2 regions of the Plantibacter sp. T3 genome follow, and region 2 is predicted to be linked to the other one. Evidence: riboswitches for the same ligand, from Rfam matches in the RefSeq annotation. Region 2 holds a riboswitch; the other holds the start of a gene.
What was found. A riboswitch is a leader RNA that binds a small molecule or an ion and turns the genes downstream of it on or off. The one in region 2 is predicted to bind thiamine pyrophosphate.
Positions count from the first base shown of each region.

Region 1: it holds a riboswitch for thiamine pyrophosphate, as region 2 does, so the genes downstream of both, thiM (hydroxyethylthiazole kinase) here and GV015_RS11470 (ECF transporter S component) in region 2, are expected to answer to the same signal.

Region 1 is NZ_LR733286.1:53,972-69,072, forward strand. It holds gene GV015_RS00295 (methylated-DNA--[protein]-cysteine S-methyltransferase) at 1-518, shown strand, start outside; gene GV015_RS00300 (deoxyribodipyrimidine photo-lyase) at 959-2,326, shown strand; gene GV015_RS00305 (response regulator transcription factor) at 2,488-3,144, opposite strand; gene GV015_RS00310 (sensor histidine kinase) at 3,137-4,402, opposite strand; gene GV015_RS00315 (FtsX-like permease family protein) at 4,578-5,663, shown strand; gene GV015_RS00320 (ABC transporter ATP-binding protein) at 5,725-6,429, shown strand; gene GV015_RS00325 (hypothetical protein) at 6,481-6,882, shown strand; gene GV015_RS00330 (pyrimidine/purine nucleoside phosphorylase) at 7,003-7,299, opposite strand; gene GV015_RS00335 (bifunctional hydroxymethylpyrimidine kinase/phosphomethylpyrimidine kinase) at 7,347-8,915, opposite strand; gene thiE (thiamine phosphate synthase) at 8,912-9,622, opposite strand; gene thiM (hydroxyethylthiazole kinase) at 9,619-10,470, opposite strand; TPP riboswitch at 10,462-10,562, opposite strand; gene GV015_RS00350 (DUF1622 domain-containing protein) at 10,623-11,132, shown strand; gene GV015_RS00355 (HAD family phosphatase) at 11,143-11,826, opposite strand; gene GV015_RS00360 (CDP-alcohol phosphatidyltransferase family protein) at 11,907-13,184, opposite strand; gene GV015_RS00365 (carboxypeptidase regulatory-like domain-containing protein) at 13,289-15,101, opposite strand, start outside.
Region 2 is NZ_LR733286.1:2,395,094-2,410,194, forward strand. It holds gene dinB (DNA polymerase IV) at 72-1,370, shown strand; gene GV015_RS11465 (hypothetical protein) at 1,380-1,709, shown strand; TPP riboswitch at 1,760-1,868, shown strand; gene GV015_RS11470 (ECF transporter S component) at 1,905-2,534, shown strand; gene GV015_RS11475 (ABC transporter ATP-binding protein) at 2,537-4,018, shown strand; gene GV015_RS11480 (energy-coupling factor transporter transmembrane protein EcfT) at 4,015-4,815, shown strand; gene GV015_RS11485 (hypothetical protein) at 4,812-5,384, shown strand; tRNA gene GV015_RS11490 (tRNA-Arg) at 5,505-5,577, opposite strand; gene GV015_RS11495 (SCO4848 family membrane protein) at 5,608-5,832, opposite strand; gene orn (oligoribonuclease) at 5,885-6,505, shown strand; tRNA gene GV015_RS11505 (tRNA-His) at 6,556-6,631, shown strand; gene GV015_RS11510 (metallopeptidase family protein) at 6,687-7,037, shown strand; gene nadE (ammonia-dependent NAD(+) synthetase) at 7,129-7,950, shown strand; gene GV015_RS11520 (hypothetical protein) at 8,020-8,682, opposite strand; gene GV015_RS11525 (hypothetical protein) at 8,816-9,016, opposite strand; gene GV015_RS11530 (single-stranded DNA-binding protein) at 9,299-9,763, shown strand; gene GV015_RS11535 (DUF6993 domain-containing protein) at 9,786-10,310, shown strand; gene GV015_RS11540 (amino acid permease) at 10,416-11,861, shown strand; gene ettA (energy-dependent translational throttle protein EttA) at 11,875-13,557, shown strand; gene GV015_RS11550 (thioesterase family protein) at 13,645-14,118, shown strand; gene GV015_RS11555 (acyl-CoA thioesterase II) at 14,129-15,001, opposite strand.

The sequences.
Region 1 (15,101 bases), 2.3 Mb from region 2:
GCCGGGCGTCCGGCGCGCAGCTCACCGCGACCAGCCAGACCGTCGACACTCCGGACGGCCCCTTCACAATCCTCGCGCGGGAGGACGGAGCGGTGCTCTCCTCAGGCTGGTCCGACGACATCGGCGTCATGCTCGAACGGATCAGGCCAGCCGACCGCCCCGGCGAGACCGTGGCGGGGACGATCGCGGCGATGGACGCCGTCCGGGCGTACTACGACGACGACCTGGCGGCAATCGACCTCGTACCGGTCGCCCAGTTCGGTGGCCCGTTCCGCACGCACGCCTGGACGGTGCTGCGGACGATCGCCGCAGGACACCCGGTGACGTACACGGAGTTCGCCGCGGCGAGCGGTCGGCCGTCGGCGGTCCGCGCTGCGGCGAGCGCCTGCGCGACGAACGCGCCCGCCCTGTTCGTCCCGTGCCACCGTGTCCTCCGGACCGACGGGACGCTCGGTGGGTTCGCGTGGGGACTCGACGTCAAGCGGTCGTTGCTCGACCGCGAGGCCGCGCTGAGCTGAGCGCACCCGGGAACAGGGAACACGGTCCCTGAGCACCCATCCACGGACCCTGAGCACTTATCCACGGTCCCCGAGCAACCATCCACGGTCCCTGAGCAACCATCCACGGTCCCTGAGCAACCATCCACGGTCCCTGAGCCTGTCGAAGGGCGGGGCTTCCCCGTGGGCACTTCGACAAGCTCAGTGACCGAGGATGGCACAGTGACCGGGAGGTGGCACAGTGACCGGAAGATGGCACAGTGACCGAAAGAGGAGACACCGGAGCACGCGGGCACCCATCCACGGTCCCTGAGCCTGTCGAAGGGCGGCGCCTCCCCGCGGGCACTTCGACAAGCTCAGTGACCGGAAGAGGGCTCAGTGACCGGAAGAGTTCAATGACCGGAACGGGCGGGTCCGGTCAACCCTGCGGAGCAGACGGATCGTCCGCGTAGGCTGACGGGATGGCTGCCCCGACGATCGTATGGTTCCGCGACGACCTCCGCCTGGCCGACAACCCCGCGCTGCACGCAGCAGTCGAGTTCGGCGCGCCGATCCTCTGCCTGTTCGTCCTCGACGACAGTGAAGAACTGCGACCGCTCGGCGGCGCGTCCCGCTGGTGGTTGCACCACAGCCTCGAGGCGCTCGGCGACGACATCCGCGGTCTCGGCGGCACGCTGCTCCTCCGATCCGGGAGTGCGGCGACCATCGTGCCCGAACTCGCCCGCTCGATCGGTGCCGGCGCCGTCCTGTGGAACCGTCGCTACGGCGCGGCCGAGCGGGAGATCGACGCCGGGATCAAGTCGGAGCTGAAGGATGCCGGGCTCGACGCGCGCAGCTTCGCCGCGAACCTCCTCGCTGAGCCGTGGGAGATCGTCACCGGACAGGGGCAGCCGTATTCGGTGTTCACCCCGTTCTGGAAGGCCTCGCTGCAGCGGCACGCGGCGAACCCGCCGAGACACCCCCTCCCCGCGCCGACCGCAATGACCGCCATGGCCGAACCGCCCTCGGGCGACGAGCTCGGCTCCTGGAACCTGCTCCCGACGAAGCCGGACTGGGCGGCCGGACTCCGGGAGCAGTGGACGCCCGGTGAGGCCGGCGCCGACGCGCGGCTCGCCGAGTTCCTCGACGACGGCGTCACGGGCTACGCGGAGGACCGCGACTTCCCGGCCCAGCCGTCGACCTCCGGGCTCTCCCCGCACCTCCGCTTCGGCGAGATCAGCTCGCCGCAGATCTGGCACGCCGCCCGCGACGGCCGGCGGCACCTCGGCGACGACGGCGCCACCTTCCTCAAAGAACTCGGCTGGCGCGAGTTCGCCTACCACTGCCTCTTCGCTTTCCCGGACCTCGCGACGCGCAACTGGCGTCAGGCCTTCGACCGGTTCCCGTGGCCGGACGTCGACCAGGACGCCTTCGACGCCTGGACCGCCGGGAGGACCGGGATCCCGCTCGTCGACGCCGGCATGCGGGAGCTCTGGGCGACGGGCACCATGCACAACCGGATCCGGATGGTGACGGCATCGTTCCTCACCAAGAACCTGCTCATCCACTGGAAGCTCGGCGAGGACTGGTTCTGGGACACGCTCGTCGACGCCGACCCGGCGTCCAACCCCTTCAACTGGCAGTGGGTGGCCGGCAGCGGCTTCGACGCCTCGCCCTACTTCCGGATCTTCAACCCGGAACGGCAGCGCGAACGCTTCGACGCCGACGACGCGTACATCAAGCGGTGGGTGCCCGAGTTCGGCACGCCCGACTACCCCGAGCCGATCGTCGACCTCGGCGAGACGAGACAGGCTGCGCTCGCGGCGTACGAGCAGGTCAAGGGGGCGTAGCTCCGGGCCGTCGTTCTTCGACCCTTCGACAGGCTCAGGGACCGGGGTGGGGCTCAGGGACCGCGTGGATCGGACCGTGAGTCAGTCGACCCTTCGACAAGCTCAGGGACCGGGGTGGACGCTCAGGGACCGGGGTGGACGCTCAGTTACCGAGATGGCGCTCAGCGGGTGCGGAAGAGACCGGCACGCTGGGCCGCGGCGATCGCCGCCGAGCGGTTCGACACGTCGAGCTTCGTGTAGATGTGCGCGAGGTGCGACTTCACCGTCGTCTCCCCGACGTGCAGTCGCCCGGCGATCTCGAGGTTGGTGAGGCCCTCGGCCGCCCGCGCGAGCACCTCGATCTCCCGCGCGCTCAGCGCCTGTTGCGGTGCGCTCACCCGAGCGACCAGCCGGGTCGCCACGGCCGGCCCGAGCACCGAATTCCCGCCGGCCGCCGAGCGGATGCCGTCGATGAGGTCCTCCGGGGCGGCGTCCTTCAACAGATACCCCGCGGCTCCGGCTTCGATCGCCCCGAGGATGTCGGCGTCGGAGTCGTAGTTCGTCAGCACGAGGACCGACGGACCGCCCGGCAGCGACGCGATCTCCCTCGTCGCATCGATCCCCGTCGGACCGTCGCCGAAGCTCAGGTCCATGAGGACGAGGTCGGCGCCGGGTGCGGCGGCGACGGCCTCGGCTGCGGTCGACGCGGTCCCGACCACCTCGATGTCGGCGATCGGCGCGAGCACCGCGAGGAGTCCGGCTCGGACGATCGGGTGGTCGTCCGCCACCACGACCCGGATGACCGGCGGCTCCCCGGCATCCGTCGCATCGTCACGCATGGACGTCCCCCTCCGCTCCTGGTGCTGCGAACCGCACGGTGATGGTCGTGCCGGCGCCCGGCGCGCTGCGCACCTCGACCTCGCCACCCAGTTCGGTGATGCGACGGCGCATGGACATCATGCCGAACGAACCGCCCGCAGTGCGCTCGGCGACGCTCGCCGCATCGAACCCCACCCCGTCGTCGTCGATGTCGAGGATGACCTCCTCGTCGAGGTAGGTGAGGGTGACGTCCGCCCGGCTCGCTCCGGCATGCCGGACGACGTTCGCGAGACTGCTCTGCGCGGTCCTGAGGAGCGCGGTCGTCACCGGCGTGCCGAGGACGAACGCATCGCCGGTGACCGTCGTGGAGACCGGCGTGCCGCTCTGGGCGGTCGTCGTCTCGGCGAGCCGACCGAGCGCGTCCGCGATCGTCGCGCCGACCAACGCCGGCGGGCTCAGCTCGTCGATGAGGCTGCGCGTCTCGGCGAGGGCCGTCGCCGCGGCGTCCCGCGCCAGACCGATGTGCGAACGCAGCTGCTCGGTGCCGGGCTGCTCGACGGCCGAGCGCTCGGCCGCGTGCAGGAGCAGTTGGATGCTCGACAGGGCCTGGGCGACCGTGTCGTGGAGGTCGGCGGCGAGGCGCTCGCGCTCCGCCAGCTTGCCCGCCTGCCGACCGCGCTCGGCGAGTTCCTCGCGTGCTGCGACGAGCTCGGCGATGAGTCGCTCCCGCTCGGCCGCCTCCCGGGCCAGCGCCTCGTAGCCGAGTCCGATCGCGACGGCCACGGCCGCACCGACGAGCGGGCCGACGACTCCCCCGACGCTGAAGCCGGCGTGCAGACCGATCGCCACCACCGCGGCGATGGTGGCGGTCACGACGGCGGGCACCGCGACGGCCCTGGGGAGGAGGTGCAGATAGAGGAAGAACAACGGGAAGACCAGGTAGGCGGCATCCGGGCTGAGGAGCACGAGGACCACCCACTCGACGCTGAGCAGCACCAGCCAGACGAGGACGGACACCCGACCTCGACGCACGCCGACAGGAGCAGCGTCGCGATCGGTGGTGCCGCTGACGGCCACCGCACGGCGGACCCGACCGCCGAGGATCGCGCCAGCGGCGTAGGTGAGCAGCATGACGACCGCGAGGACGATCGCCGCGAGGCCCGCTTGGCCACCGACCGAGACGGATCGCGCGATCACGAGCACGATGAGTGCGGTGACGAGGCCGTGGAGGCCGAGCTGCAGGCCGGTGAACACGGGGCTGAGTGCCGAGTGCTTCATCCGCCCAGCGTACGGCGGGGATCGTCCTCGCGAATCATCAGAAAGGTGGAACGTCGCCTCCACCTGACCGCGCCGGAGGACCGTCCCGTCCGACGATGCCCGGCGTCGGCGACGCGGCGAGGCTGGAATCCTGCCGCACCACGGAGACGCCGTCGGGCGGCGGACAAGGAGTCCCATGTTCGTCGCCTGGCGCGACATGCGCTTCGCCACCGGTCGCTTCGTGCTGATCGGGGCGGTCGTCGCCCTCATCACCCTGCTCGTCGGATTCCTCAGCGGCCTCACCGCAGGGCTGGCGAACCAGAACATCTCGGCGATCACCGGGCTGGGTGCGTCGAGCATCGTCCTCGCGGCCCCGTCCGACGGCGAGCAGGCGACGTTCGCGGACTCCGCGATCGACGCGGACGCGGCCACCACGTGGGCTGCGGTCCCCGGGGTGGACGGTGTCCAGGAGCTCGGCATCAGCCAGACGCGGATGACCACGGACGATGCGCGCACCTCCGTGGCGCTGTTCGGGATCAGCGGTGACGCCGTCGCGGGTCGCGCTGCCGAGGTGCCGGCCGACGGGACCGCCCGCCTGAGTCGGGCCGCCGCGATGGCCCTCCACGTCTCCCGAGGCGACACCGTCTCGATCGGTGGCAGCGAACTCGAGGTCGGATCGGTCGTCGACGACCAGTGGTACAGCCACACGCCGGTCGTCTGGACGAGCCTGTCGGAGTGGCGGTCGCTACAGGCCGCGCAAGGGTCCCCCGGCGACGGGGTGACCGCGCTCGCCATCACCGGGAACCCGAGCGCCCATGCGGTGGCGGGAGCGGAGCAGGCCACCGGCACGGTGTCAAAGGACGTCCTGTCGTCCCTGCTCGCGATCGGCTCGTTCCGCTCCGAGATCGGATCGCTCCTCCTCATGGTCGCCATGCTGTTCGGGATCTCCGCGCTCGTCATCGGAGCCTTCTTCACGGTGTGGACAATGCAGCGCGCGGGCGACGTGGCGATCCTCAAAGCGCTGGGCGCGACGACCCGTCGGCTGTCGCTCGATGCGCTCGGCCAGGCGCTCGTCCTCCTCGTCCTCGGCGTCGGACTCGGCATCGGTATCACCGCCGCACTCGGTTCCGCGGCTGGCACGGCGCTGCCGTTCGTCCTCAGCCCACTGACGACGCTCGTGCCCGGGGTGATCATGATCGCCCTCGGCCTGATCGGCGCGGCGTTCGCCCTACGGTCGATCCTCTCGGCCGACCCGCTGACCGCGCTCGGCGGCAACCGGTGACCGCGCACGCCCTCCCCGCATCCTTCCTCGCACCCACCCTCGTCACCATCGGAGTCACCGCATGATCTCGCTCACCGACGTCACCCTCACCTTCCCCGACGGCGACCACCGCGTCACCGCCGTCGACCACGCGACCCTCACCGTCCCGGCCGGGACCGTCACCGCGCTCACCGGGCCCTCGGGCTCCGGGAAGTCGAGTGTGCTCGCCGTCGCGGCCGGCCTCATCCGGCCCGACAGCGGCCTCGTGGAGGTGGCCGGGGTCGACGTCACCTCCCTCGACCGCCGGGCGGCCACCGACTTCCGCCGCACGAGGCTCGGCATCGTGTTCCAGCAGGCCAACCTGCTGCCGTCGCTCACGGCCCTCGAGCAGCTGTGCGTCCTCGGGACACTCGGTGGCCGCGCGTCGCGGGCCGACCGGACGCTCACCCGCGAGCGGGCCGCGATGCTGCTCGCCGCCGTCGGGCTCGCCGACCAGGCGGGCAAGCGGCCGCACCAGCTCTCCGGTGGTCAGCGGCAGCGGGTCAACATCGCGCGCGCCCTCATGAACGAGCCCGACGCCCTCGTCGTGGATGAACCGACCAGTGCGCTCGACCACGAGCGGGGATCCACGATCATCGAGCTCATCCTCGAACTCACCGCGACCTCGGGCGCCGCGACGCTGCTGGTCACCCACGATCGGAGCCACCTCGACCGCATGGACCAGGTGCTCGTCATGGAGGACGGCCGGCTCAGCGCTGCCGCCGACGCGCTGGCCCTGCGGTCCTGAGGTCCACCGTCGCCCGGCGGTAGGGTGAGGTCACGTCGAGAGAGGACCGCCATGCGCCGTGCGACCCGTGGGTTGACCGTGATCGCGATCGTCGGCGCCGTGCTCGGCACGAGTGCCTGCACCGGTGGCGCGGATTCGCCCTCCGGTCAGAGCTCCGCGAGCGAGGCCGGTGTGATCGCACCCGTCATCGTGCAGCTCGTCGATCAGGACGGCCGCACCATCACCGTCGGCCTCGACAACGTGGTGGACCTCGTCGCCGTCGATCCGACCGTCTGGTCCGCGAAGGTCGAGGATCCGTCGATCGCGGAGTACGTGCCGGGCGGATCCCGCGGCGGCGCGTCGTTCAACCCCGGTCTGCAGCCGCTCGAGGTCGGGAGCACGACGGTGACGCTGACGAACAGCTCCGACGATTCGACCGTCGTCCTCACGCTCGAGGTCGTCGACCGGTCCTGAGCCGGGGACGCTCGGACGAACCGAACCGGTCCCTGAGCCTGTCGAAGGGCGCACCCACCCCAGTCCCTGAGCCTGTCGAAGGGCGCACCCACCCCGGTCCCTGAGCCTGTCGAAGGGCGCTCAGATGTTGAGGTAGCGGCAGAGGTACGCGGTGGTGACCTCGACCTCGACCTGGAAGCTGCTGCGCCCAGGGACGCTGAACTGCGCATCGGGCCCGAAGTCCTGCCAAGCACTCGTGTTCGGCAGCAGCACGCGGAGCTTGCCGGAGATCACTGACATCTCCTCGGCCTTGCCGGTGGTGAAGGTGTACTCCCCCGGCTCCATCACTCCGACGCTGGCCGACTCCGCACCGGGCTCGTTCGTGGTGAAGCCGATCGACTTCACGTTGCCGTCGAAGTACTCATTGCTCGTCAGCATCAGGGGCCTCTCGTCGTGGTCCGGGACCGCGGCGGCGGATCCGGCCTTCATCGTATCGGCTCGGCGAAGAACGCCTCCTCGTGCGCGGCCGAGGCCAGGAACGCCCGTCGCATCGTCTCCCGGCCGGCCTCGTCCGCACGAGCTGCCGCCCCGGCGACGATCTCGATCGCCCGGGCGTTCGCCGTCGCGAATGCGGGGTCGGCGTACGTGTCGAGCCACGCCGCGAACGGATGCTCCGCGTGCGATGCGCCGACGAGCCGCTCGCCGAGATCCTGATAGATCCAGTAGCAGGGCAACACGGCGGCGACCACCCGACCGTAGTCGCCGTCGACGGTCGCCGCGTGCAGGTGGTCGAGGTAGGCCGTGGTCGTCGCCGACGGCTCCACATCCATACCGCCGACGGCATACGTGCTGAGCCAGGTGCGATGCAGCTCCATCTCGGCCTCGATGGAGCCCGCCGCGCCGGTCGCCCAGAACACCTGTTCCTCGGCCGTCGGCGCCAGTGCACTCGCTCGCGCAAGGACCCGCGAATAGGCCCGCAGGTAGATCGCGTCCTGCTGCAGGTACCAGGCGAACCGGGCTGGATCGAGGGTGCCGTCCGCGAGCGTCGTCACGAACGGCAGGTGGTCGATCCGGTCCCGCAGCTCGGCGATGTCCTCCCACCAGCCCGTGAGGATGTCGGCGCCGTCCTGGCGGCCCGAGGTCATCCCGGCCGACGCCCAGAGCTCGGCGAAGTGGCTGATCGGGCCGTTGCCCGAGCCGACCGCGAGCGCGTCCGCGTGCCGGAGGCTCGACGTGAGCCAGGACTTCGCCTCGCCCAGTGCCTCGGTCCAGGTCCCCGACTGGGCGACGAGGGTGGCCATCGCGCTCGACAGGGAGCATCCGGTTCCGTGGGTGTTCCGTGTGTCGACTCGAAGACCGTCGAACTCGACGAGTGATCGGCCGCCACCCAGACCGCCGGTGGCGTCGACGAGCGCATCCGGGCACGCGGTCGTCCCCGTCAGGTGCCCGCCCTTCACGAGCACGATCACGCCCGCTTGCACCGAGACCCGTTCCGCCTGGGCGAGTGCGTCGGCCCAGCTCGTCGCCACCGGCTCGTCCGCGAGGACGGCGAGCTCGGGGAGGTTCGGGGTGACGAGGTCGACGTGCGGGAGGAGCGCGCGCATGGCCGCCTCAGCGTCGCGGTGGAGGAGGCGGTCGCCGCTCGTCGCCACCATCACCGGGTCGAGGACGACGGGTCCGGTCACCGTCTCCTGCAGCCAGGTCGACACGGTGTCGATGATCGCGACGTCGCCCAGCATCCCGATCTTGACCGCGTCGATCACGACGTCGTCCGCGACCGCGTCCAACTGCTCGCGGAGGAACCCGACGGGCGGGGTGTGCACGGACCGGACGCCCCGGGTGTTCTGGGCGACGAGCGCGGTGACGACCGCCATGCCGTATCCGCCGTTCGCGGCGATGCTCTTGAGGTCGGCCTGGATCCCGGCACCACCGGTCGGGTCGGTCCCGGCGATGCTCAGCACCCGGGGTGTGTCCCGGACCGTGACAGGTCGTCGACCGCGCACCCGGTCCGAGCTCGACGACTCCGGCGCCGTCGTCTGTTCCACGGCGCTCATGCCGAGACCTCGATCCAGGCGCTGCGGAACGCCCGGGCGGCGGCCGCCGGATCGTCGGCGGCGCAGATGGCGGAGACGACGGCGAGACCAGCGGCACCGGCAGCGTGGAGCTCGACCGTGTCCTCCAGTGACACCCCACCGATCGCGACGCACGGGAGTGGGGTCGCGGCGGCGATCGCGGCGAACCCCTTCACGCCGAGCGGCTCCGGGTGGTCCGGCTTCGTCGTCGTCGGGCGGATGACGCCGACGCCCAGGTAGTCGGCGGTCCCGGGAGGCAGCGCTGCGACCGCATCGAGGTGCGCCGGGGTGTTCGCCGTCAGCCCCACGACGGCGGCCTGTCCCACGATGCGACGCACGGCGTCGACCGGGAGATCGCTCTGACCCACGTGGACACCGTGGACGACTGCACCGGCGGAACGGGCGGCGAGGAACACGTCCACCCGATCGTCGACGAGCAGCAGCGCCCGCCCGGCGACGACCTCTGCAGCACGAACGGTCAGCTCGAACAGCTCTCGCGCCGACGCGGTCTTCTCCCGCAGCTGGACCGCGGTCACCCCGCCGTCGACGGCTCGGCGCACGACGTCGAGGACACCGCGATCGCCGCTGGCCGAGGCGTCCGTGACGAGGTAGGTCGCGATGCCGCGGCGCACGAGCTCGGCGTGCGAACGGGCCGCGAGGACCCGGTCCGCGGTGGTCGAGGCGCTCACGCGATCACCGCCAGGCTGCGGACGGTGTCGGCATCGAGGAGGTGGAGGTGGTCGAGGAAGGCGGGAGCGAAGGAGCCGGGGCCACGGCTCTCCGCAGCCGCCAGCTGCGCGGCGACCGTGTACGCGGTGGTCGCCGCGACCGTCGTCAGCAGCCGGTCGTCGTCGAGTGACGCGAAGGCGGCGAGTACGGCACCGAGGGCACAGCCACCGCCCGTCACGAGGGTGAGCCAGGCATGTCCGTTCGAGCAGCGGACGATGCGCTCACCGTCGGTGATGACGTCCGTCGGCCCGGAGATCGCGACGACGGCACCCGAGGTGCGGGCGATCGCGGTGGCCGCCTCGATCGCACTGTCGACCGAGTCGGTGCTGTCGACCCCGCGACCGCCGGCGCCCAGTCCGGCGAGCGCGATGATCTCGCTGGCGTTGCCGCGGACGATCGTCGGCCGGAGGGCGAGGAGTTCGGCGGCGAGCGCCGTCCGCACCGGCAGGAAGCCGACGGCGACGGGGTCGAGCACCCACGGGGTGCCGGCGTCGTTCGCGGCGGTGGCGGCCTCGACCATGGCTTCGCGCTGCTCCGCCTGCGGCGTCCCGAGATTGAGGAGCACCCCGGAGGCGATGCGGGCGAACGGTCCGGCCTCGGTGGGGATGTCGGTCATCGCCGGGGCGGCGCCGATGGCGAGTAGGACGTTCGCGGTGAAGTTCGTCACCACGGCGTTCGTGATCGATTGGACGAGCGGCGTGCACTCGCGCAGGCGGTCGAGGAGGTCCCCGGAGGCGCTCGCGAACTCGCCGACGGACGGCTCGTCGGTGGACGGGTGGGCAGACTGCTGCGGTGTGCGAATGCTCATTCGCGACATCCCTTCGCTCGGACTAACGAGATCAGGTTCGACGGGTGTGTTCTCAGCCGATCGTCGTGGGATCGGCACCCCGTGTCACTCGCGACCACCCTAGCGGGTCGGCCCGGCTTCCCGTCCAGCGGGCGGGCGAGGATGATGGAGGGATGGACTTCTTCGAGCTGGTCACCATCGTCTTCGAGGTCGCCGGTGTCGGGGCGATGGTCGTGGGCTTCGTGATCGCCGTCACCCTCTCGGCCCGCCTGTGGTGGAGCACGCGCGACGGCGCACGGGCTTTCCGGATGCTCCGGGAGACGATCGGCTCGGTCATCCTGCTCGGGCTGGAGATCCTCGTGGCCGCCGACCTCGTGAAGACGGTCACGTCGACGCCCTCGCTGACCGACGCACTCGTCCTGGCGATCATCGTCGTCATCCGCACCCTGCTGAGCTTCTCCCTGCAGATCGAGATCGAGGGCACCCTCCCCTGGAGGCGCCTGGCGACGACCGGCCCCCAGCTGTTCGACCGTGCCGTCAAGCGCGGTGGCGAACGCACGCGGCGTCGCGCCGAGGAGCAGGACGTGTCGATGTCAGCCGATCCGGCAGCGGCGCCGACGGTCGCGGCGCAGGCCGTCCCTGACGATGAGGACGGCTTCCCCGAGCTCCGCAGTCGCAGCTAGTGCGGCGCGGCTAGCGCGCCGCGGAGGTCGCCCAGGTGTCGCGGATGAGGTCGGGCAGCAAGCGCATGTCGTCGAAGACGTGGGTGCCGTCGCCGATGAGGCGCTCGGCGGGCGTCATGCCGCCGGCGTAGGCGTAGACCGTCATGCCGGCCGCGCGGGCAGCGAGGACGCCGACGACGCTGTCCTCGATGACCGCGCACCGCTCGGGGGCCGTGTCGAAGTCGGCGGCGGCATGAAGGAAGAGGTCGGGTGCGGGCTTGCCGACGGCGACGTCGGTCGCGCTGAAGATGCGCCCATCGAAGCGGTCGTGGATGCCCACCTGCCCGAGGTTGCGGACGACGTCGTGCAGCATCCCGTTCGAGGCCACGCACAGCGGCACCCCGGTCGCAGCGATGCCGTCGAGGGCGTCGACGACCCCGTCGACCGCCTCGAGCTCGCGCTCGCAGATGCCGCGGAACATGTCGCTCCAGCGCTGGATCCAGTCGGCCTCGAGCGGCTTCCCGAGACGCTGCTCGACGAGCGTCGCGTAGGTCTCGAGCGAGGCGCCGACGAAGAGCTCCCGCACCTCGGCCTCGGTGTAGTCGCCGCCGACCTCGTTGAGCAGCTGGAGGTTCACCCGGACGGAGATGCGTTCCGTGTCGACGAGCGTGCCGTCGCAGTCGAAGATGACGAGGTCCGGATAGTCGACTGGCATGCTCCGAGCCTAAACGACACCGCCTGCGCTGTGGCCGTGTGCCCTCCGGCGGCGACCTCCGACGGCGGTCGGCGTCATGGTCAGCGGGCCGCGCGGACGCCCTGTCGCTGCCAGGTGACGACCATGCGTCGCGCATACTGGGTCGCCGCGACGAAGTGGCCGAGGAGTCCCAGGAGGATCGCCACGAAGCCGACCCCGCCGAAGACCCGGTAGAGCGCCGACGCCGGATCCCCGCCGCCGAGCGCGAGGCCGATGAGCAGCGCGAAGAAGCCGACGAAGAGGAACACCGTCCGGATCTTGCCGGCGATGCTCACCGGCACCTCGGGCGTCCCGCGGAATGCGACGACGGCGACGAACGCGAGCAGGAGGTCGGGGACGATCATGACCACGAACACCTGCCACGGGATGATCTGCGCGATGGCGAACGACGCGGCGACCACGACCACGGTCAGACGGTCGGCGACCCCGTCGAGCCAGGTGCCGAGCGCGGAGACCGTGCCCATGCGGCGCGCGATCTGCCCGTCGGCGACGTCGCTCAGGAACACCACCGCACCGACGACGAGCGCAGCCCAGTAGGAGCCGGTGATCACGAGGGCGGCGAACACCGGGAGCAGGACGATGCGCCCCGCCGTGATCGCGTTCGGGAGGTTCTTCCAGTCGTCGTCGGAGAACAGCTGCGTCCGGAGGCGCGCGAGCGGCGTCTTCTCGTGCAGGGTCACCGGGATCATCGCCTCGTCGCCGGGGATCGCGGCACCGCGGCGGAATCGGGCGATCGCGACCACCGTGACCACCACGACGAGCGCGAACAGCAGCACCCAGCCGGTGGCACCGAGGTACTGGCGGACCGTGTCGAGTGTGGCGCGGACGAGGGAGCCGACCCCGACGTAGACGGCGGACCAGAGGAGGGAGCCCAGCAGCGACGCCGCGAGGAACGACCGGTAGGGCACGCGGGCGACCCCGGCGGCGGTCGGTGTCAGGCACCGGAGCACGGGGACGAGCCTCGTGAGGAAGACGGCCTGGGCCCCGCGCCGCTCGAGCGCCTCGACCGCGCGGTCCCAGCCGTGGACGCCGAGACGCCGGACGATGGCCGAGTCACGGAGGCGACCGCCGGAACGACGACCGACGAGGTAGCCGAGCTGGTCCCCGAGCGACCCGCCGAGGGCGACCGCGAGGAACAGCACGAGGGCACCGGGGGCGGAGTCGAGCATGGCCGCGAGGAGGAGCACCACCGGTTCACCGGGGACGACGAGGCCGAGCCACAGGCCGGATTCGGCGGTCGTGAACAGGAGCCCGAGGAGCCAGATCAGCGGATCGGGCAGCGCCGTCGCGGCGTCGTTCACCCACCCGATGATGTCCACGGATCCCCGTTCAGCAGTGCGATCCGCACTCCTGGGTGGGGCGCGGCTCGCCCAAGTCTACGGACGAGCCGCGCCCTCCCATCCCCGAGGGGTCGTTCAAACGGTCATTCGCCGGACAGCTCGTCCCGATTCGCGCGTCGACGACGCAGGACGGCCGCGGTGACGACACCTGCGGCGCCGAGCACGAAGAGCGCTCCGGCAGCGACGATCCACGGCATCGCGTCCGCGCCGGTCGAGGGCAGACGACCCGCGTTGCTGGGAACGGCGGGGTTGCTCGGAACGGCGGGGTCGCTCGGCGTCGCCGTTGGGACGGGCGGCACCGGAGCGACCTCATCGGCGACGAGCACGAAGGTGGGCACCGTCTGGACCGCGCCGTCCGTACCGACCACGACGGTGGCCGTCGTGGCACCACCCGCGGGCACCGAATACCCGGCCGGGACGGTCAGCGTGACCTCGTAGCTGCCCGGCGCCAGGTCGGCGAGCCCGTAGGAGCCCTCGGCCGTCGTGGTCAGGGCGACCGGGCCGCCCGGCGTCGTCACCGTGACCGTCGCTGCGGGCACGGGGGCGTCGGTGTCCGTCCGGACGTCGCCGATGACGGTGCCGAGCCGAGCGAGCTCGAAGTCGACCGCGTCCAGATCGGCGCCGGCGAGCTCCTCCGCCCGGGTTGCGGCTCCGGAGACGACGTACCCCTCCGGGGCGACGACCGAGACCTCGTAGGAGCCAGCGGGCAGGAGCGGGAAGCGGTAAGAACCGTCGGCGGCCGTGACGGCGCTCTCGACCCCGTTCGGACCGTCGACGCTCACGGTGACACCGGCCACACCGACTCCACCGGACGTGATCACCCCGCCGAGACTGGGATTCGCGACGAGCACGAAGTCCTGCTCGGTGATGGGTGTCTCGCTCCCGACCGGGACCGTGAAGACGTTCGGCGGGCTCTGCACCGCGTAACCCGCGGGCGGCGTGATGACGACCGTGTGCTCGCCAACCGGCACGGTGTCGAAGAGGTAGTTCCCGTCGGTGTCGGTGGTGACGCTGCCCGCGCCGTCGATCGTGACCGTGGCTCCGACGATCGGCATACCGTCCGTGTCGAGCGCGGTGCCGGACACGGCGACGGGCACGATGTCCCGGACGGTGAAGTCCGCGACGGCGTCGGCGTCCGTGAGGTCCGCGGCGGCTCGTGCGGGACCGTCGGCGATCTTGCCGGCCGGCGGGACGAGTTGCACGGTGTAGCCGTCGGTCGCGAAGTAGCCGGCGAAGGTGTAGGCGCCGCCACCGGCGGTCGTGGTCGAAGCCACCACCCGACCGTCGCGGTCGATGAGGCGGACGCCGACACCGTCCAGCGGGCCGGTGGTCTGGTCGGTCACGGTGCCGGTCACGTCGCGCGCGATCGACGCGAACCATGCCTGGTAGACGGGCGCGCCGAGGCGCTGCTGGAAGGTGAACGTGAGGCTGGAGATCGGGGCGGAGGGTTCGAACCAACCCGCCGCGCCGGCGGTGTCCGCGGCGGCGGCGTTGCCGCGGAGCACCTGCGTCGCCGGGTCCCAGGTGGGGACGTCCGTGGCGGAACCGGTGCAGGACGGCTTGCCGGCCAGACCGGGAGCGCAGTAGTTGAAGCCACCGTTGAACCCGAGCTCGTCAGGGGTGAGCGCGGAACCGTCGGGGCCGATCGCCGTCACGGTGACCTGGTCGGCGTCGATGTCGCCGAGGACGAACGTCCAGCCGGACGGCGGTGTCGGCGTCGCGAAGGAGTAGGTCGTGGTCGAGGGCGACGCCGCGTTGTTCGCCTTCGGCCGGAGGTTCAGGTAGGCCTGACCGCGGCTGCTGCCGTACTTCGCACCGACGGGGGTGGACGCGGCCAGCCAAGTCGTGGTGCCGGGGATGACGCCGATGCTGCCTCCGCCGACCGAGTCGCTCGTC
Region 2 (15,101 bases):
CTAGCGTCGCCGGGCCCTCCCGCCTCGGCCCTTGTGGAGAGCGTGTCGGAGGCGACTGCGACAATGGAGGCATGAGTCGGCAGGATGGAGCGTCTCGTCGCGTCTCGGCGCACGATGCCGACGACAGCGGTACCCCCATCCTCCACGTCGACATGGACGCGTTCTTCGTCTCGGTCGAGCTCTTGGAACGGCCCGAGCTGCGCGGTCTCCCGATCATCGTCGGCAACAAGGAGGGGCGGTCGGTCGTCACCTCCGCCAGTTACGAGGCTCGCCGGTACGGCGTGCGCGCGGCGATGCCGGTGTCCCAGGCGATGCGCCTCTGTCCGAGCGCCGTCGTGTTGCCACCCCACCACGGCAGGTACCGCGAGTACTCCGATCGGGTGATGGAGGTCTTCGAGTCGGTCACGCCGCTCGTCGAGCCGCTGAGCATCGACGAGGCCTTCCTCGACGTGTCCGGCGCGGTCCGGTTGCTCGGGAGCCCACGGACGATCGCCGCGCTCGTGAAGCAACGGGTCCTCGACGCGACCGGTCTGCCGTGCTCGGTCGGCCTGGCATCGACGAAGTACGTCGCGAAGCTCGCCTCCGGCCTGTCGAAGCCCGACGGCCTGCTGGTCGTGCCCGCCGACGAGACCCTGGCGTTCCTCCACCCGTTGCCGGTCGGCGCGCTGTGGGGCGTCGGTGGCCGGACGGAGGAGCAGCTGACGAACCGGGGCATCCGGACCATCGGTCAGCTCGCCTCCACCCCGCTGTCGATGCTCCAGCGCGCGGTCGGTGAGGCCTCCGGTCGCCGACTCCTCGAGCTCGCGAACGGGATCGATCCGCGCGGCATCGAGCTGGCACGACGCGAGAAGAGCGTCAGCCACGAGGTGACCTTCCCGACGGACGTCTCCGACCCGACCATCCTCAAGCGCGAGCTGCTGAACCTCGCCGGTCTCGTCGCGATCCGGCTCCGGAAGGGCGGCTACGCCGGCCGGACGATCAGCATCCGTGTCCGCTATGCGGACTTCAGCGTCATCACCCGGTCGCGCACCATCGGCGAGGCCACGAACGTCGGGCGTCGGGTCTATGACGAGGCGGCGTCGTTGTTCGACGACCTCGATCGCGGTGGGCGTCTCGTGCGCCTCGTCGGGGTGAAGGTCGACCAGCTCGTCCCCGCCGATGAGGCCGGTGCCGGGCTCTGGGACCCGGACGAGGAGTGGCGTGAAGCCGAGCAGACGATCGACCGGGTCGCGAGCCGGTTCGGCGATCTCGCGATCGCTCCCGCCTCCCTCCTCGGCAAGCCGAGGCGTCGCGGACTCGGCAGTCGCGGAGACTCGCAGGGTGCTGGGAGCACGGATCAACCCCTTGGACCGGTGGATACCGAGCGGTAGCCTCGCGGTATGACGAATCTCGTGGAGAAGCTGGCAGAACAGGCGAAGGGGCTCGGCGTGTCCGCAGCCTACGGGGAGCAGCAGGACGTCGACGGCACGAAGCTCGTGCCCGTCGCGCTGACGTACTACGGCTTCGGCGGCGGCTCCGAGGGCGACGGCGACGACGCCCCGAGCGGCGGTGGCGGAGGTGGCGTCTCGATCCCGGTCGGTGCCTACATCAAGACCGACGAGGGCCTTCGTTTCGACCCGAACCTCATCTCGCTCATCGCCGTCGCGATCCCCTTCATCTGGGTGAGCGGCAAGGCGCTGGCCGGCCTCATCAAGGCCCTCAAGAAGTAGCCCTCCCCGTCGAACCCCTGTCGTGCGACTGCGCACGGCAGGGGTTAGACTCGTGCCACCACGGGAGTCCGGTGAACCGGGCTGAGAGGAAGGTATTCGCCTTCGACCGTCGAACCTGATCTGGATCATGCCAGCGCAGGGAGACCATTTCTCGCTATCCCGTGCTCTTTTCCGTCTACAGGAAGGGCACGTATCGTGTCAGCATCGACCAAGATCTCACCCTCTGAACGCGCTGCGTCGCGGACCTTGCGCTGGAGGGTCGTCGACATCGTCGTGGTCGCCGTGCTCGGCGTCGCGACGGGCCTCATCTTCTGGGCGTGGAACACGCTCGGATCACTCTGGTACGCGGGTGCCAGCGCCGTCACGCCCGGTTTCGGCGGGATCGCCGTCGGGATCTGGCTCCTCGGCGGGGTGCTCGGCGGCCTCATCATCCGGAAGCCCGGCGCAGCACTCCTCGTGGAGACCATCGGTGCGATCGTCTCCGCCCTCATCGGGAACGCATGGGGCGTCACGACGGTGTACTCCGGCCTCGCTCAGGGCCTCGGTGCTGAGCTGGTGTTCGCGGCGCTCGCGTACAAGCGCTTCGGCCTCGTTCCGGCGATCCTCGCCGGTGCCGGCGCCGGGGCCGGCGCGTGGCTCCTCGAGCTCGTGATGTCGGGCAACCTCGAGAAGGGTGTCGAGTTCAACGCGATCTACCTCGGTTCCCTGCTGGTCTCGGGCGCGATCCTCGCCGGTGTCGTCGGCTGGGCCCTCGTCAGGGCACTCGCGTCGACCGGAGCGCTCAGTCGGTTCGCGTCGGGGCGGGACGCTCGGCGCGAGGTCTGATCGTGCCGGGAACGGCTGCGACCGGTTCGGCGCGCGTCGTCGCGCGGGACTGGGGGTGGCGTCATGCCGGTCGGAAGGCCTGGGCGGTGCGCGACCTCGACCTCGTGATCGAACCGGGCGAACGGGTCCTCCTCCTGGGGGCGTCCGGTGCCGGCAAGTCGACGCTGATCCACGCACTGGCCGGCGTCCTTGGCGGTGCGGACGAGGGGGAGTCCCACGGCTCGCTCCTCGTGGACGGCGTTCCGCCTGAACGAGCGAGGGGTCGCATCGGGCTCGTGCTGCAGGATCCCGACTCGCAGGTGATCCTGTCCAAGGTCGGCGACGACGTCGCCTTCGGCTGCGAGAACCTCGGCGTCGAGCGCGAGGAGATCTGGCGCCGCGTCGACGCCTCGCTGGAGGCCGTGGGACTGGACCTGCCGCTGGACCACTCGACCTCGGCGCTGTCCGGGGGCCAGAAACAGCGGCTGGCCCTCGCCGGCGTACTCGCCATGCACCCCTCGCTCCTCCTGCTCGACGAACCGACCGCGAACCTCGACCCGGCCGGGGTGGCCGAGGTGCGGGACGCCGTCGCTCGGCTGGTCGATGACGGTTCGTCCACCCTGGTCGTCATCGAACACCGCGTCGACGTCTGGCGCGAGCTGATGACCAGGGTCGTCGTGCTCGACGCCGACGGCGGTGTCCTCGCCGACGGGCCACCCGACCTCGTCCTCGACGACGTCGGGCAGCGCCTGGCCGATGCGGGCGTCTGGGTGCCGGGCATCCCGCTGGGGTTGGCCCCTCGTCCGGTGTCCGGCCCATCAGCCGCGGTCATCACGACCGACGACCTGGCGATCGGTCGAACGCGGAAGCAGCCGGTGCAGGAGCACCTGGGGCTCGCGGTGCCCGAGGGTGCGGCGACCGTCATCGTCGGCCCCAACGGCGCGGGGAAGTCCACGCTCGCGCTCACGCTGGCGGGACTGCTGCCGGAGATCACGGGGACGGTGACCGCCGCTCCGCAGCTCGCCGGCAGGCTGGGATCCCGGCCGATCCGCTGGAAGTCCACCGAGTTGCTCACACGCATCGGGACGGTCTTCCAGGATCCCGAGCACCAGTTCGTCTCATCGACCGTGCGGAACGAGCTCGGTGTCGGCCTGCAGGCCCTCCGCTGGTCCCGGACCGCCATCGACGAGCGGGTCTCCGAGATCCTCGAGGCGCTCGGTCTCGGTCGTCTTGCCGAGGCGAACCCGTTCAGCCTCTCGGGCGGTCAGAAGCGCCGGTTGTCGGTGGCCACCGTCCTCGCTGCCCGGCCGGCGGTCATGGTCCTCGACGAACCGACGTTCGGGCAGGATCGACGCACGTGGTTGTCACTCGTCCGCCTGCTGCAGCACGAGCTCGAGCGCGGCGCGACGATCCTCTCCGTCACGCATGACGCGGGGGTCGTCGAACATCTGGGCGACCATCGCATCCTCCTCGAACCGCTGGAACTCGGGAGGCGGGCCGCATGACAAGCCTCACGGCAGCGGACCGCTCGACGGTGTTGCACCATCGACCGCCACTCGACCGCGTGAATCCGGTGACGAAGGTGCTGGCCGTCCTCGTCCTGTCCGTCCCGTTGCTGTTGACGATCGACTGGGTGAGTGCGAGCACGGCGGTGCTGCTCGAAGTGATGCTGTTCCCGCTCTCCGGCCTGCGGTTCACCGCGTTGCTGAAGCGGGCCCTGCCGGTGCTCGTCTTCGCGCCCATCGGCGGGATCAGCATGCTGTTGTACGCGAAGCCGGGAGGGACGGAGTACCTGTCGCTCGGGTTCGTCCGCGTGACGGACAACTCGATCGAACTGGCGGTCGCCGTGACGATCCGGGTGCTGGCGCTCGGTCTCCCGACGATCCTGCTCTTCGCGCGGGTGGATCCGACCGATCTGGCCGACGGGCTGTCCCAGATCGCGAAGCTGCCGTCTCGGTTCGTGCTCGGGATCCTCGCTGGAGCGCGGATGCTCGGACTCTTTATCGACGACTGGCGCAGTCTCGCGCTCGCCCGTCGTGCCCGTGGGCTGGGGGACCGGGGAGTGGTCCGGCGGTTCGCGTCCATGGCGTTCGTGCTGCTGGTGTTCGCCATCCGCCGCGGGAGCAAACTCGCGACGGCGATGGAGGCGCGGGGGTTCGGGGCACCGAACGAACGCACCTGGGCCAGACCGTCCCGCCTGGGCCGGGCTGACCTCGTCGCCGTCCTGGTGACGATCGTGATCATGGCTTTCGCGCTGTCCACGGCGGTCCTCGCCGGCACGTTCCGGGTCGTGGGCCAGTGAGCGCGGTTCCGCCGGTCCTGCTCATCGACGGACGGTCGGGCACGGGGAAGACGACGCTCGCCTCCTCGGTGGCGTCCGCATTGACGGCCAGCATGGTCGTCCACATGGACGACCTGTATCCGGGGTGGGAGGGGCTCGACGAGGGTGCTCGACTCCTCGTCGAGTGGATCCTCACACCGTTCTCCGAGCGGCGCGCGGGGGAGTGGCGGCGTTGGGACTGGGAACGGTCCGCCCGTGCGGAGGCGCACCTCGTGCCGAGTGACCGTCCACTCATCGTCGAGGGCTGCGGGTCGTCGTCGCGGGCGTCGCGAATACTCGCCGACACGGTGCTGTGGCTCGACGCGCCGGTGGTCCAGCGCACCGACCGCCTCATCGGGCGCGGTGACGGCGTCGACTGGCTCGCCGAGTGGACCCTCCAGGAGGACGCCTTCATCGAGCGGGAACGGCCCGACCTCGATGCGGGTCTCCGCATCGAGGCGACCGGCGCCGCGGACCAGGTCTCATCCCTCGTCCTCGATGTCCTGAGGCGCGACGAAGCGGGCCGCTGGAACTCCTGGCTCCGCGTCTGACGGCCGACCGCGATCTCGGTCACTGAGCTTGTCGAAGGGCCGGGGCTGAGGTTCCGGTCCCTGAGCTTGTCGAAGGGTCAGGGCTGAGGTTCGTTCCCTGAGCTTGTCGAAGGGTGGGTGTGCCCCCGGCAGGATTCGAACCTGCGACCAAGAGATTAGAAGGCTCCTGCTCTATCCCCTGAGCTACGGAGGCGGGCGTCGTCCAGGATACCGCAGCGGTGTCTCAGGCGCCGACGCCGAGGAGGCCGAGGACTCCGAAGACGAGCGACAGGGCTGCGAGGACGAGGGCGATGCTGATGAGGATGACGTGCACGCGCAGGAACGTCGTCGCACGTCCCTGATCGTCGCGGGCACGCGGGTCGGCGACGATCCGCTTGAGGAAGCGAGGCCAGACGACGACGTTGTAGACACCGTTGACGAGCAGCAGGACGGAGATGGCGATGATCACGGCTCGAGTCTACGGAACCGGCGGCGTCGGTCGTGCTGAGTAGACTCGACCCATGAGCACAGCTGGGGACCGTCTGGTCTGGATCGACTGCGAGATGACCGGACTCGAGCTGGAGGTCGACGAACTCGTCGAGATCGCCGTCGTGATCACCGACTTCGAACTGAACATCCTCGACCCGGGTTACTCCGTCGTGATCAAGCCCGACCAGTCGGCACTCGACAACATGGGTGAGTTCGTGACGAACATGCACCGCACGTCGGGGCTGCTCGAGGAGATCCCGAACGGCGTGAGCGTCGCGGACGCCGAGTTCCAGGTCATCGAGTACATCCAGCGCTTCGTCCCCGACGAGTCGAAGGCGCCGCTGGCCGGGAACACCATCGGGACCGACCGAGGATTCCTCGCGCGGTACATGCCGCGACTCGACGCCCACCTGCACTACCGCAACGTCGACGTCTCCTCCATCAAGGAACTGGCCCGTCGGTGGTACCCGCGGGTGTACTTCAACGCCCCGTCGAAGCACGGCGGACACCGCGCGCTGGCGGACATCCTCGAGTCGATCCGTGAGCTCGCCTACTACCGCGGAGCGTTGTTCGTCGACCTCCCCGGCCCGTCCTCCGACGACGCGAAGCAGGTTTCGGAAGCGGTCGTGTCACGGTACGCCCCAAACATGTAATAGACTCGTCCAGTCGCTTGTGACGCGGTCTCCGCGGAGCAGGTCGCATGGTGGGTATAGCTCAGTTGGCAGAGCGCCTGGTTGTGGTCCAGGAGGTCGCGGGTTCAAGCCCCGTTACTCACCCCATGTCGTACAGAAGCCGGAGGATCCCTCCGGCTTCTGTCGTATCCGGGGAGCGGGCATGTTGGAGCTGGACACCGAGGCGTTCGAAGCCCTCGTGGTGGACGAACTCGACCGCTTGCCCGACGAGATGGTCGACGGTCTCGACAACGTCGTCTTCGTCGTCGAGGACCGCCCTGAGAACGGCACGCTCGACACGCTCGGGCTGTACGACGGCGTCGCCCTGACGGAGCGCGACCGCTACGGCTTCGGCGAGATGCCCGACCGGATCATCGTCTACCGCGAGCCGCATCTGGCGGCGTGCGAGACACTCGACGAGCTCGCCGACGAGATCCACACCACCCTGGTCCACGAGATCGCGCACTTCTACGGCATCGACGACGAGCGGCTGCACGAGCTCGGCTGGGCCTGAGACCCGCCTCGCCCACCGAGCCGTGTTTCCGGTGTGTTGCAAGTGCCTCGGAGTTCCGGGTGCGCCTCCGGTGAGCGAGTAGCCTGGGGACATGCGCGAGATCCAGGCCCGCATCATTGCGGAACTCCATGTCAGCCCCACGATCGACCCGGCGGCCGAGGTCCGTTCCCGGATCGACTTCCTGAAGTCGTACTTGCGGGCGACGCACACGAAGGGGTTCGTGCTCGGGATCAGCGGGGGACAGGACTCGTCGCTCGCCGGGCGCCTGTGCCAGCTCGCGGCGGAAGAGGTCCGAGCCGAGGGTGGCGAGGCCCGGTTCGTCGCCGTCCGTCTACCGTACGCCGTGCAGCACGACGAGGACGACGCCCAGTTGGCGCTGTCGTTCATCCGCCCGGACGACTCCGTCGTGTTCAACATCCAACGTGCGGTCGACGGGTTCGAAGCCGAGTACGCGGATGCGACCGGCGAACCCCTCAGTGACTTCGTCAAGGGCAACGCGAAGGCGCGGGCACGGATGGTCGCGCAGTACGCGATCGCCGGTCAGCAGGGGCTCCTGGTGGTCGGGACGGACCACGCGGCCGAGGCGGTCACCGGCTTCTTCACGAAGTTCGGCGACGGCGGGGCCGACGTGCTCCCGCTCAGTGGCCTGACGAAGCGTCAGGGGCGTGCGCTCCTGGAGTCGCTCGACGCTCCGGAACGCCTCTACCTGAAGGCCCCGACCGCCGATCTCCTCGACGGCACTCCTGGCCAGACCGACGAGGAGAACCTCGGGCTCAGCTACCAGCAGATCGACGACTTCCTCGAGGGGAGCGAGATCGATCCGGTGGCCGCCGAAGCGATCGAGGCCCGGTACGCGGCGACGGAGCACAAGCGACAGGTCCCGGTCAGCATATTCGACACCTGGTGGCGCTGACCACGCACCCCTGACACGAAGACGGCGGCCCGATCGGATGATCGGGCCGCCGTCTGTCAGTCGCGGTGGTCAGCTGACGCTGGACTGCTTTCGTTCGGCTTCCAGGACCGCGACGTCGTCGATGATGCGCTGCGTCGTGCTGGTGTTGATCGTGCCGCCAGTCGAGCGAGTGATGTCGCCGGGCCGTGCAGCCGGGGCGGTGGACGCGGGCTTCACACCGGCGTACTGCTCGTGGTGCTGCTTGGCGACCCACGACTCCTGCTCCGCGACGAGCGCCTGTTCCGATCCGCTGGACTCGGCGCGCCAGCGACGGAGGTCTCCGTCGAAGTCCTTTCGGGCCCGTGCCGGCTTCTTCGACCACTCGACGAGGCGGTCGCGGAAGTCCTCGACCACCGGGTCCAACTCGTACCCGAACGTCGCGGAGTTGCGCTTCATCTCGTGGAGCTGGTGGTTCGCCCAGTCCGCGGCGACGGCCGCACCCTTGATCGGGCTGAGCCGCACGAGGGTGTCGGCCTGGGCGACGGCCCGATCGCTGAGCACCTGCTCCTGCGGGGTGAGCGAGTTCCAGACGCTGGCCTCGGTGGCGGCGTCGACGAGCGCCAGTATCGCGACGTTCTTCTGCTCTCGATCGCGCTGGTCCACGATGGCTCGCAGCGCACGACGGCTTGCGCCGGCGGCGACGAGAGAGGACACCACGACGGCCACGATGAAGAGGGCCGCAGCGAACAGCATGGGGCGGACCTCAGCTGAGGTCACCCACTCTACGAAGTCATTCCACCACTGCATGGGCCGCAGACTACCCCTCGTTCGGGCGTGAACACGGGCGACGCACCGGGGTCGACGGGAACGGCGGGAGGGTAGCCGCTCAGTTGCGGAAGGCGTCGATGGCGACCGCGAGATCGCTGAAGCTGCCCAGCGGGGCGTACTCGAGGACCGCCGGTCGGAACCGGTTGGCCCGGTATTCAGGAACGCCGTCCGCTCCGACGGCCTCGATGTTGCCGAGCACGCGGCCGTCGGGGGTCGTCACGCGCCAGTAGCCGGGACGGATGCTCAGGGCGTTGGGCATGGGACTCCTCGTGCGCTGGTGGGGCGATGCCGGACTGGGACTGCCGGCTGGTACTCGTCAGCGTATGCGGGGCCACCGACATCGGCCCTGGTCAGAGCGGAGCGAGGGTCCTCCACAGCGAGGTGCGCGGTTGTGGACATTGACGAGGGTCGCCCGGCTCGACACGGGGCCCACGGGATCGGTGAGGCTGGCAGTGCGTCCGGGGTGGCGATCGGCACGGACCCGCCCCGGACGCTTCCGCGATCCACCGCCAGGATCGTCGGACCGACAGGAGAGGAACCCATGAACGACCAGATCACCGTCTGCGGACACGTCGCGACAGACCCCAAGCACCATCGCACGACGTCCGGGCTGGACATCACCAGTTTCCGCCTGGCGTCGCAGCAACGTCGGTACGACCAGAAGCAGGGTTCCTGGGTGGCGCAGGAGACGAACTGGTACACGGTGAGCGCCTTCCGTGGATTGGCGACCGCCTCCGCCACATCGCTCGTCAAAGGACAACGCGTGATCGTGCTCGGCCGGTTGCGGATCCGCGACTGGGAGCAGGGTGAGCGACGAGGGACGTCGGTCGACATCGAAGCCGATCACATCGGGCCCGACATCGGCTGGCAACCGAAGGGGTCCGGTGAGTCGCCGGTCGGAGCGGGGGTGTCTCCGGCGCCCGCCGCATCCGAGTCGACCGGATCCGGATCCGGAACCGGAACCGGGGAGTGGGCGTCGGCACCGCCGCAGGACACGCCGTTCTGACGCGCCGCGTAGACTGCTCGACGTGCAGAAGAGCCTCCGCGACCGCCCCGTCTCAGCCGTCACCTCGATCCGTCGCCGCACGTCGATCGCCGGCGTCCGGGTCGGCGTGGTGCTCGGCCTGCTCGGCATCGCCGTGACCGGCTGCTCCCAGCCCGCTCCCGAGCCGACGGCCACGCCGAGCCAGACGCCGACCGCCACGGAGACGGCTCCGGCGGCGCCCGTGCTGCTCCCCGAGGGCACCGCCACCGACAACCTGCCGTTCTTCGACGCCGTGAACGCAGCCACGCTCGCCGCGAACCCCGCCGCTGGCGGCCAGGCGATCGTCGACGGTCTCGTCGCCGCCGGCTTCCCGAAGGCGGAGATGGAGGTCTCCTCGGACACGACGAGCATCGGCGAGCCGGCCGACTCGATCCAGTTCGCCATCCGGTGGCAAGGGCAGTGCATCCTCGGGCAGAACGGGCCGGCGACGGGGTATCACTCGTCGGTGGTGTCGCAGCTCGACACCGGGCGATGCCTCATCGGGGTCACGCGCGCGATCGACTGGTAGCGCCGCCGACCACTCACGGGCTGGTGCAAGCCGTGGGCATGCCATAGCCTGACATTTCAGATATCGCTACCTCCTAGGTGGCTCGATCCGGAATCGAGGGCCCGCATGACCGCCAACCCATCACCTGGCGGGGAACCTGCCACCGAGGCCGTCTTCCTGGCCGACGAACGTCTGGCCGTGGCGCCGACGGTGTTGGCGCATACACTCAAGCCTCGTCATCTGGCGCTGATCGCCCTCGGCGGCATGATCGGCGCCGGGCTCCTCGTGGCGTCGAGCACGGCGATCCTCGCAGCGGGACCCGGCGTGATCCTCGCGTACGCCCTGGCCGGCGTGGTCGTGGTGCTCGTCATGCGCATGCTGGGGGAGATGGCCTCCGCGTCGCCCGAGACCGGGTCGTTCTCCGCCTACGCCTCGCGATTCATCGGCCCCTGGGCCGGTCTCGCGATCGGGTGGCTGTACTGGTGGTTCTGGGTCGTGGTCGTCGGCATCGAGGCGACGGCCGCAGCGCAGATCGTCAGCCAGTGGGTGCCCGGTCTCCCGCAGTGGATCCCGGCGCTCGTGATCACCGTCGCGTTCCTCGCCGCCAACCTCGTGTCGGTGAAGTCGTTCGGTGAGTTCGAGTTCTGGTTCTCGTCGATCAAGATCACGGCCGTGATCCTGCTCATCGCGCTCGGATCGCTCATCATCGTCGGCGTCATCCCGACCGAGACGGCGACCGTCGCCAACCTCGCTCCAACCGACGGGGGCTTCCTGCCGTTCGGTATCGGCGGCGTCCTGGCGGCGCTGCTGCCGATCATCTTCTCGATGTTCGGTGCCGAGGTCGCCACGATCGCGGCAGGAGAATCGGTGGACCCGAAGGGTGCGGTCCGGCGAGCGGTGAACTCGGTCGTCTGGCGGATCCTGCTGTTCTACATCGGCTCGATCCTGGTCGTCCTCATCGTCGTGCCGTGGACGGAGATCACGCCGGGGATCAGTCCCTTCGTCACCATGCTGCACGCCGCCGGGATCCCCGGTGCCGGGGTGGCGATGGACATCATCGTCTTCACGGCCCTGTTGTCGACGCTCAACGCCTCGCTGTACACGGCGTCGCGCATGCTGTTCTCACTCGGCGGCCGCGGGGAGGCCCCGCGAGCGGTCCGCGCGACGACGCGACGCGGCACGCCGGCGGTCGCGATCCTGTGCTCGGCCGTCGTCGGGCTCGTGTGCGTCCTGTTGAACTACCTCGCACCGGACGAGGTCTTCACGTTCCTCGTCAACTCCACCGGCGCGATCGCGATCTTCGTGTGGATCGTGATCGCCGTCGCTCAATTGCGCAGTCGACGGTTCGACCAGGTCTCGGCGTCGGAGAGCAGCGACCGCGTCGGCGGGATCCGCATGTGGGGACACCCGTGGCTCACGGTCGTGGTCGTCGTCGCGCTCGTCGCGCTGCTGGTGTCGATGTTCTTCGGCGGACCCGCCCGGCTCCTCGAGGTCACGACGAGTTGCGCGATCGCGGCGGCGGCCGTCATCGCGGGCGTCCTCGTGCAGCGCAAACGGAGGGTCCGCCCATAGACTGGACGGCGACATGGCTGAATACATTTACTCGATGGTCCGCGCCCGCAAGGCGGTCGGCGACAAGCTCATCCTCGACGACGTGACGATGGCGTTCCTGCCCGGAGCGAAGATCGGCGTCGTCGGCCCGAACGGTGCCGGTAAGTCCACGATCCTGAAGATCATGGCGGGGATCGACACCCCCTCGAACGGCGAGGCGAAGCTCACGCCGGGCTTCAGCGTCGGCATCCTCATGCAGGAGCCGGAACTCGACGAGGACAAGACGGTGCTCGAGAACGTCCAGGAGGGCGTCGGCGAGATCAAGGGCAAGATCGACCGCTTCAACGAGATCTCGCTCGCGATGGCCGAGCCCGACGCCGACTTCGACGCCCTGCTCGCCGAGATGGGCGTGCTGCAGGAGGCGATCGACGCCGCTGACGCCTGGGACCTCGACTCGCAGCTCGAGCAGGCGATGGACGCGCTGCGCTGCCCGCCGTCCGACGCCACGGTCGCCCACCTCTCCGGTGGTGAGAAGCGTCGCGTCGCGCTCTGCAAGCTCCTCCTGCAGAAGCCCGACCTCCTGCTCCTCGACGAGCCCACCAACCACCTCGACGCCGAGAGCGTGCTCTGGCTCGAGCAGCACCTCGCCCAGTACGCGGGCGCCGTGCTCGCCGTCACCCACGACCGGTACTTCCTCGACCACGTCGCAGAGTGGATCTGTGAGGTCGACCGCGGTCGCCTCTACCCCTACGAAGGCAACTACTCGACCTACCTCGAGAAGAAGGGCGAGCGTCTCAACGTCCAGGGGAAGAAGGACGCCAAGCTCGCCAAGCGACTCGCGAGCGAACTCGAGTGGGTCCGCAGCAACGCGAAGGGCCGCCAGGCGAAGTCGAAGGCGCGTCTCGCGCGGTACGAGGAGATGGCGACGGAGGCCGAGCGCACCAGGAAGCTCGACTTCGAGGAGATCCAGATCCCCGCCGGTCCGCGACTCGGCTCGACGGTCCTCGAGGCCAAGAAGCTCGAGAAGGGCTTCGACGGACGGGTGCTCATCGACGACCTCTCCTTCAGCCTCCCGCGCAATGGCATCGTCGGCATCATCGGCCCCAACGGCGTCGGTAAGACCACGCTGTTCAAGACCATCGTCGGCATCGAGCCGCTCGACGCCGGCGAACTCAAGGTCGGCGAGACCGTGAAGCTCTCCTACGTCGACCAGTCCCGCGGGGGCATCGACCCGAACAAGACGCTCTGGGAGGTCGTGTCCGAGGGGCTCGACTACATCCAGGTCGGCAACCAGGAGATCCCGTCCCGCGCCTACGTGTCGACCTTCGGGTTCAAGGGCCCGGACCAGCAGAAGAAGGCCGGCGTCCTCTCCGGTGGTGAGCGCAACCGACTGAACCTCGCGCTGACGCTCAAGCAGGGCGGTAACCTCCTGCTGCTCGACGAACCGACCAACGACCTCGACGTCGAGACGCTCTCGAGCCTCGAGAACGCGCTCCTCGAGTTCCCGGGTTGCGCTGTGGTCATCACCCACGACCGGTGGTTCCTCGACCGCATCGCGACGCACATCCTGTCGTACGAGGGCACCGAGGAGAACCCGTCGAACTGGCACTGGTTCGAGGGAAACTTCGAGTCCTACGAAGAGGACAAGATCAAGCGCCTCGGACCGGACGCGGCCAAGCCGCACCGCTCCGCGTACCGCAAGCTCACTCGCGACTAGGACTCGTGCGAACGGCCCATCGGCTTCTGCCGGTGGGCCGTCGTCCGTTCACGACCCGTACGTCCCCGACCCACGGAGGGCCCAGCAATGACCAGACTCCACGTGCCGATCCCACTGCGGTGGGGCGACCTCGACGCCTTCAACCACGTCAACAACGCCTCGATGCTCAAGCTGCTGGAGGAGGCGCGCGTCCGCGTCTTCTGGATCCCGACGCTGGCGTCGGAGGACGTCCCGCCGACCGCGGTCATCGACGCGAGCCTGGAGGCCGAGACGCTCACGCTCGTGGCGCACCAGGAGATCGAGTACCTGGCCCCGATCCCGTACCAGCGCGATCCGCTCGACGTCCAGCTCTGGATGGGCAAGATCGGCGGAGCCAGCCTGCAGGTCGCGTACGAGGTCTACTCGCCGCTGGGCGGGGCATCGCAGACGCTGTACGCCCGAGCCTCCACGACGGTCGTCATGGTGGACGCCAAGACGCTCAAGCCGCGCCGGATCTCGGACGTCGAACGTGCCGCATGGGAGCCGTTCCTCGAGGATCCGATCGAGTTCTCGCGGCGCTGAGCGACGCCGGTCACCGAGGCGTCGGGAACCGCACCATGCCCTCCTGGGCGACGCTCGCGACGAGGCGACCCGCCCGATCGTAGATGCGCCCGAGGGACAGACCTCTTCCGCCGGTGGCGCTCGGGGAATCCTGCAGGTAGAGCAGCCACTCGTCGACGCGGGCGGGTCGGTGCCACCACATGGCGTGGTCGAGACTGGCGATCTTGATGCCCGGGGTGGCCCACGGGACGCCGTGACGACGGAGCACCGGCTCCAGGATCGTGTAGTCACTCGCGTAGGCGAGCGCGGCACGGTGCAGCGCCGGGTCGTCGGGCAGGTCCTCGATCGTCTTGAACCACACCGCTTGCCGGGTGGTCCGCTCGCCCTCCACCCGGAGGTAGACGGGGGAGCCGACGTGTCGGAGGTCGAAGGGGCGTCCCGTCGCCCACGCCTCGGCGGCCGGGTGGTCGATCCCGCTGAGGAGCTCGGCGGCTGACGGGAGGGTCTCCGGGTCCGGGATCCCGTCGGGCAGCTCGATCTGATGTTCCGGGCCCTCGTCCTGGGTCTGGAAGGACGCGATCATCGAGAGGATCGGCACTCCGTTCTGGTACGCCTGGGTGCGCCGGGTGGCGAAGGAGCGTCCGTCGTGGATGCGGTCGACCGCGAAGGTGATCGGCAGGTCGACGTCGCCCGGTCGGAGGAAGTACCCGTGCATCGAGTGGATGATGCGCTCGGCGTCGACGGTCCGGGTAGCGGCGACGACGGACTGGGCGAGCACCTGACCACCGAAGACCCGCCCCTGTGGCATCCATTGGGACGGACCGGTGAAGATGTCCTCGTCGGTCCGGACACCGGGAGCACTGAGGTCGAGTGCGGTGAGCAGGGAGTGGATCGGTTCCTTCACGCGAACACGCCTTTCATCCGGGGGTCGAGGTTCGGTCGTCGATGCCCGACCCGACCCGCCGAGTCTATCCAGGCGCTGGCGACGCGGTGCCGGAGCGCAC